2 regions of the Streptomyces sp. NPDC001848 genome follow, and region 1 is predicted to be linked to the other one. Evidence: riboswitches for the same ligand, from Rfam matches in the RefSeq annotation. Region 1 holds a riboswitch; the other holds the start of a gene.

The links. A riboswitch is a leader RNA that binds a small molecule or an ion and turns the genes downstream of it on or off. The one in region 1 is predicted to bind thiamine pyrophosphate.
Region 2: linked by a shared signal. The riboswitch ahead of ACFYZJ_RS08000 (purine-cytosine permease family protein) and the one ahead of thiC (phosphomethylpyrimidine synthase ThiC) in region 1 are both predicted to bind thiamine pyrophosphate.

What each region holds. Positions count from the first base shown of each region.
Region 1 covers NZ_JBIATP010000009.1:53,378-56,768, forward strand. Annotated here, with positions in the region: gene thiC (phosphomethylpyrimidine synthase ThiC) at 1-1,453, opposite strand, end outside; TPP riboswitch at 1,446-1,602, opposite strand; gene ACFYZJ_RS19675 (YibE/F family protein) at 1,674-3,080, shown strand; gene ACFYZJ_RS19680 (SsgA family sporulation/cell division regulator) at 3,180-3,391, opposite strand, start outside.
Region 2 covers NZ_JBIATP010000003.1:384,011-387,401, reverse strand. Annotated here, with positions in the region: gene thiD (bifunctional hydroxymethylpyrimidine kinase/phosphomethylpyrimidine kinase) at 1-147, opposite strand, end outside; gene ACFYZJ_RS08000 (purine-cytosine permease family protein) at 144-1,538, opposite strand; TPP riboswitch at 1,530-1,623, opposite strand; gene ACFYZJ_RS07995 (jacalin-like lectin) at 1,711-3,042, opposite strand; gene ACFYZJ_RS07990 (endonuclease) at 3,274-3,391, opposite strand, start outside.

The sequences.
Region 1 (3,391 bases):
CGGCCGCATGCGCGGCGATCTTGTAGGTGATCACGCCGGTCTTGACGTCGTCGCGGTTGGGCAGGCCCAGGTGCTCCTTGGGCGTGACGTAGCAGAGCATGGCCGTACCCCACCAGGCGATCATCGCGGCGCCGATACCGGAGGTGATGTGGTCGTATGCCGGCGCGATGTCGGTCGTCAGCGGTCCGAGCGTGTAGAACGGTGCTTCATCGCAGATCTCCTGCTGAAGGTCGATGTTCTCCTTGATCTTGTGCATCGGGACATGCCCCGGGCCCTCGATCATGGTCTGTACGTTGAAACGCCGGGCGATCCGGCCGAGTTCCCCGAGCGTGCGCAGTTCCGCGAACTGTGCCTCGTCGTTGGCGTCCGCGATCGAGCCGGGCCTGAGGCCGTCGCCCAGCGAGTACGTGACGTCGTAGGCCGCGAGGATCTCGCACAGTTCCTCGAAGTTCTCGTACAGGAACGACTCCTTGTGGTGGGCGAGGCACCACGCCGCCATGATCGAGCCGCCACGCGAGACGATGCCGGTCTTGCGGTTCGCGGTCAGCGGTACATACGGCAGGCGCACGCCCGCGTGCACCGTCATGTAGTCCACGCCCTGCTCGGCCTGTTCGATGACCGTGTCCTTGTAGATCTCCCAGGTCAGCTCCTCGGCCTTCCCGTCGACCTTCTCGAGGGCCTGGTAGAGCGGAACCGTGCCGATCGGCACGGGGGAGTTGCGCAGTACCCACTCACGCGTGGTGTGGATGTTGCGGCCGGTGGACAGATCCATGACCGTGTCAGCGCCCCAGCGGGTCGCCCAGGTCATCTTCTCGACCTCCTCCTCGATGGAGGAGGTCACCGCGGAGTTGCCGATGTTGGCGTTGACCTTCACCAGGAACCGCTTGCCGATGATCATCGGTTCGATCTCGGGGTGGTTGACGTTGGCCGGGAGAACCGCGCGGCCTGCCGCGATCTCCTCGCGCACCACCTCCGGGGACACGTTCTCCCGGATGGCGACGAACTCCATCTCGGGCGTGATCTCGCCGCGGCGTGCGTACGCCAGTTGTGTCACCGCCTTGCCGTCGCGGCTGCGGCGCGGCTGACGTGGCCGCCCCGGGAACACCGCGTCGAGGTTGCGCAGTCCACCCCGCGGCGAGGTGTGCTTGATCCCGTCGTCCTCGGGGCGAACCGGACGGCCCGCGTACTCCTCGGTGTCACCGCGGGCGGTGATCCAGTTCTCCCGCAGCGGGACCAGGCCCCTGCGGACATCTGTCTCGACGAGCGGATCGGTGTACGGGCCGGAAGTGTCGTACAGCGTGACGGACTTCCCGTTGGTGAGGTGCACTCGACGGACCGGCACGCGCAGGTCGGGGCGTGAGCCCTCGATGTACGCCTTGTGCCAGCCGATGGACTGTCCGGCCTCCTGGTCGCCCTCAACGGAGGCAGGCGTGCGTACGTCCTTGTTGGTCATGTGACCTACTCCCTACGCCGGCATTACCCGGTAACAGGTTCAGCGGTCGACGCAGCGGTTTCCGCCCGTCGATGTTCCACGTGAAACATCGCGTCTGCGGAGGTCAGCGCCCTCTCAGCCCGGTGCTCCGAGCTCCCGCGTGTGCAAAGGTCCTCCCACGCTAGCGTCTCTTTGCGCGGGCTGAACAGTGGGCCTCATGCCTTCTTGCGATGATGCCTCGGTGACCACGACACAGCATCCGCCCCCCTACCCACCGCCCGACCCGCCCCATGGCCACCGCCAGGGCGACGGACACGGCCCCGGACAGAGTGCCGGCCATGGGCATGCACCGAGCGGTGGGCACGGCCACTCCCACAGTCATGGTCCGGCGGCCCCCGTGTCGCGGCACCTGCGCAGGGTCATCGCCGCGATCCTCATCCCCTTCACGGCAGCCGTGGTGGTCGGTCTCGTCGTGCTGTGGCCCGGCGGCGTGCCGTCGCACAAGCGCACCGGCGTCGGATTCGACCGGCAGACACAGCAGGCCACGGTCACCAGGGTGGTGCAGGTGGACTGCAAGTCCGTGAACGCCTCGGGCGACACCCCGACCGGCGACACCTCCACCGCCGAGGGCTCCTCGGCCCAGCAGCAGTCGACCGGCACCTGTAAGAAGGCGACGGTCCGCGTCGACACGGGCAAGGACCAGGGCCGGACGTTCACGGAGATCGTCCAGCCGGACCAGTCACGGCAGTTGCATCAGGGCGAGAAGGTCGTGGTCGCGTACGAGCCGTCCGCCCCCAGGGACCTGCAGTACTCGGTGGCCGATGTGAACCGCAAGGTCCCCATGGCGCTGCTGGCCGGCATTTTCGCCGTGGCCGTGGTGGTCGTGGGGCGGATGCGCGGTGTGATGGCGCTCATCGCCCTGGCCGTCAGCTTTCTGGTGCTGAGCCTGTTCATCCTGCCGGCGATCCTTCAGGGCTCGAACCCGCTGCTCGTGGCCGTGGTCGGCGCCAGCGCCATCATGCTGATCGCCCTCTACATGTGCCATGGGCTCTCGGCGCGCACCTCGGTGGCGGTGCTCGGCACGCTGATCTCCCTGTCCCTGATCGGTGTGCTCGGATCCCTGTTCATCGGCTGGGCGGCGCTGACCGGCAACACCGACGACAACACGGGCCTGATCCACGGCCTGTATCCGGGGATCGACATGAGCGGCCTGCTGCTGGCCGGCGTCATCATCGGCTCGCTCGGTGTCCTCGACGATGTGACGGTGACGCAGACGTCGGCGGTGTGGGAGCTCCACGAGGCGAACCCCTCGATGGGCTGGCGTGGTCTGTACCGTGCGGGCATTCGCATCGGCCGCGACCACATCGCATCGGTCGTCAACACGCTCGTCCTGGCGTACGCGGGTGCCGCTCTACCTCTGTTGCTGTTGTTCTCGATCGCGCAGAGCAGCGTGGTCACCGTCGCCGACAGCGAGTTGGTCGCGGAGGAGATCGTGCGCACGCTCGTCGGTTCGATCGGCCTGGTCGCCTCGGTGCCCGTGACCACGGCGCTGGCCGCCCTCGTGGTCGCCGCCGACCGCTCGGACCGGTCCGCCGCTCCGGCCGCCGTACCGGCCCGCAGTGGACGGGGGAGGCGCCGCAGGCACTGAGGGCGCCCGAGCGCTGGAGGCCGCACCGCAGAAGCGTTACGGCACCCACCGCGCCCCACGCGCCGCCGCGAGGAACCGTTACAGCACGGAAGCACGGCCTCAGCCCGCGCTCTGCTCCTCGGCCAGGATCCGGTCCAGCGCCTCGTCCAGATGGGCGTCGAAGTCGGCGAGGGAACCCTCCTGGCCGAGCGGCACCAGCTTGTCCGTACGGTCCAGGAACGCGACCAGCGGCACCGCCCCGGACCGGAACAGCGCCCGGTCGGCACCCACCTGCAGCCGGATCAGCACATCGCCGAAGGTGTCCGGCTCGG
Region 2 (3,391 bases), on a different contig from region 1:
TCCCACCGAGTTCTGCGCCGTGACCGCGGTGATCACGCTCATCCCGTGGGCGCCGAGCGCCAGCATGGTCTTGAGGTCGGCCTGGATGCCGGCGCCGCCGCCGGAGTCGGAGCCGGCGATGGTCAGGACACGGGGCGGCGCGGTCATGCGCGGCCCTCCTCTCGGACGCGCAGCGGGGCGTAGAGCGTGAGGGCGACCAGGAACGCCACGTAGTAGGAGACGTCGGCGCCGTGCAGCGCGTGGGCGACCGGGCCCACGTACAGGCCGGTGTCCATGAACGGCACCGCCGCGGCGAAGGCGCCGACGAACGCGAGGAGCGGCGGCCACGGGGAGCGCGGCCGGGCGGTCTCGGCGGCGAGGTCGACCGCGGTGCCGCGCCGCACCAGCCAGTCGACGACGACGATCGCCACGAACCCGGGGATCCAGTAGCTCACGAACAGCAGCACGTTCTGGAAGCGGGCGGTGGTGTTCGCCGCGTGCATCCACAGCACCAGCGGGAAGCCCAGCAGCACGGCGAGGGCGGCCGCCACCGGACGCGGCAGGCGGACCCCGACGGTCTGCAGCGCCAGGGAGCCGCTGTAGTCGTTCATCGCGTTGCTGGCGAGCGCCGCCAGCGCCACGGCCAGCAGCCCGAAGGCGCCGGCCGCGCCACCGCCCAGGACATGGTCCACGCCCGCGGCCGTCTGGTCGGTCAGCACCGAGGCGCCCCACAGCCCGAGGACCTGCACGGCCAGGAAGGACACCACCAGACCGAGCAGCGTGCACCAGAACATCCGGGCGCGTGAGGTGGTGCGCGGCAGATAGCGGCTGAAGTCGCTGGCGTACGGCGCCCAGGACAGTGACAGGCTGAGCGCGATGGTGCTGGTCAGCACGAAGGCGCCCGCCCGGTCCGCGCCGTGCGCGGTGCCCGTCCAGGCGGGGTGCACGCTTCCCTGCATGCGCAGGGCGATCAGCGCGAACGCGGCCGCCAGCACGAACGTCATGACGATCTGCAGCCGGTGGATCGCCTCGTAGCCGAGGACCCCGAGGGCTCCCTGCGCCAGCATCACCACCAGGGCGCCCAGCCAGAACGGCCAGCCCGCGAGCCGTGCCAGCGCGTCCCCGCCGAACAGCCCGATCAGCGCGTCCCAGGCGATCGAGGACAGCCACTGCAGCACCCCGGGCAGCACCACCGCACGGCCGAACGCCAGCCGGGCGAGCGGCAGCTGGCCGGCTCCGGTGCGGCTGCCCCAGGTGCTCAGGTAGGCGGTGGGCACCGCGCCCAGCACCGTGCCCAGGACGACGGCGGCGAGCGCGGTGGTGAAGTCCAGGCCGAGCGCGATGCCGATGGTCCCGGTGAACACGCCGGTCATGGTCAGATTGGGTGCGAACCACACGGTGAACAGCCGACCCGCCCCGCCGTAACGATTCGTCTCGGGGACCGGCTCGATGCCGTGCCCCTCGACCCTGAGGTCGCCGGGAGCGGTGGGCATCCGCCCGTCGAAGACGGTGCTCCGGCCGCCGGTGGGCAGTCCGCCCGAGACATGCGCCGATGGCATGAAAGACATCCCTCCGCCAGTACGAACTGGTTCAGGTTCGACGGGTGTGATCTCAGCCCGCAGGTGGGCACCCCGTGTCCGGTACGGCGGCAAGACTAACCCGAGGACCGGAATCAGCCATACGCAAGGGCCGCTGCCCGGTCAGCGGCCCTGGACGTGTCGTGCCGGCGCGTCAGCGCCGGGTGTAGACGAAGCCGATCTTGTCGACCTCGTCCCCGGCGCGCCCGTGGAACCCCGCGATCTGCCAGCCCCAGGGCGCCGTACGGGTCACGCAGTCGGAGGTGGTGGTGCCACCCGCCAGGCTGCGGCCCAGGTTGGTCGTGAACTTCGCGGAGAAGATCCTCGAGTGGCCGTCGTACTGACCCTCGCACAGCTGTGCGCTCGTCACGTACTCGTCGCTGCCCAGGGCGAGTGCGGACGCCGTGCCGCCGGTGCCGCCGTGGACGAGCGTGGTGCCGCCCGCCAGCGTCAGGCCGACCTGGTCGACACGGGAGCCGCTGCGCAGCGATATGCCGGTCGCGCGGGCGCCGGCCGGGACGCTGTCGATGTCGTTGTAGTAGTCGCCGTGCGGGCCGCCGAACTGGTCGCTGAGCTGGAAGGCGGAGTCGCGCGCCCAGCTGAACGTGGCGGTGATCGGGTCGTGGTCGGAGAGCATCTTGCCGTCGTCGGTGAGGAACTCGGCGTGCTCGTTGTTGTAGGCGGTGGCCTTGAGGGAGACCAGCTTGCTACTCCGGTAGAGGATCTTGTCGACGACCTCGCAGCTGTTGGTGACCGCGTTCTCGTCGCACAGCAGCGGGTCGCTGCCCTTGACGGGCGGGGTGCCGCCGCGTACCAGCTGGACCCAGGCGTCGGTGAGGCCGTTGGCGGCGGCGAACTCGGCGATCGTGTCGCCGGAGCGCGTGTAGCGGGTGTTGGTGTCGCCCATGACGACGACGGCGTTGCCCGCGGAGTGGGTTGTGATGAAGTCCGTCAGCTGGTTGAGGTTGTCCGCGCGCGAGGCCAGGTCGCCGTCGTTCGTCCCGGCGTTGGTGTGCAGGTTGTAGAAGTCGACGTAGACGCCCTCGGCCAGGCGCTCCCGCATGAACGTGAAGCCCTTGGGGGTGAGGCAGTCGCCCGAGTCGTACTGGCACGAGTTCCAGTGCACGCGCTCGAAGTCGTCGGTGTCGTAGGGGATGCGGGACAGCGTGTTGAGCCCGCTGCCGACGCCGGCGCCGCCACTGGTGGGCGTGCGGTACGGGTGGGAGTCGGCGGCGTACAGGTACGCGTGGTAGTTGAAGTCCTCCTGCACCTGGACGATGTCGTACGGGCCGAGCCGCGAGCCGATCGCCGTGGTGCTCGGCCGGCGCGGTGTCGGAGCGCTGGAGAGGCCCTCGGGCAGGCCGGCGACGTTGTAGCCGAGCACGCTGAACGTGCCCGAGTCGGCCGCCGCCGCGGTGGGCGCGGTGGCCGTGAGTCCGCCGAACGCGGCGGCGGCCGCCGCGAGGGTGGCGAGGAGTCTGCGCATGGGGAACGGCTCCTGGGGGTGGCGAAGGGAGTGTTGCGCGCATGCCAAAAGTAGCGGCGAGGGACCGCTGGGGGAACGCGCTTTCTGCGGTCCGGGTGAAGATTTCACCAGGCGGTCGCCGGGGAGTCGACGACGCCGAGCGGCGCGGGCGGTGTCCACGGCGCCCGGTGGGGGACGGCACGGGGCGCGGGCTGCCTGACAACTGGTCCTCGGCAGGCCCGCGGGCCACCCTCACGCCGCGTGCTCCCGCACCTCCTCCGCCAGCTTCTTGTCGAGTGCCGCGCGCACCAACGCCGCTGCCAGCACCGCGGGTTCGGTGTCCTTCGCCAGCTTCACCAGCTTCTCCGGG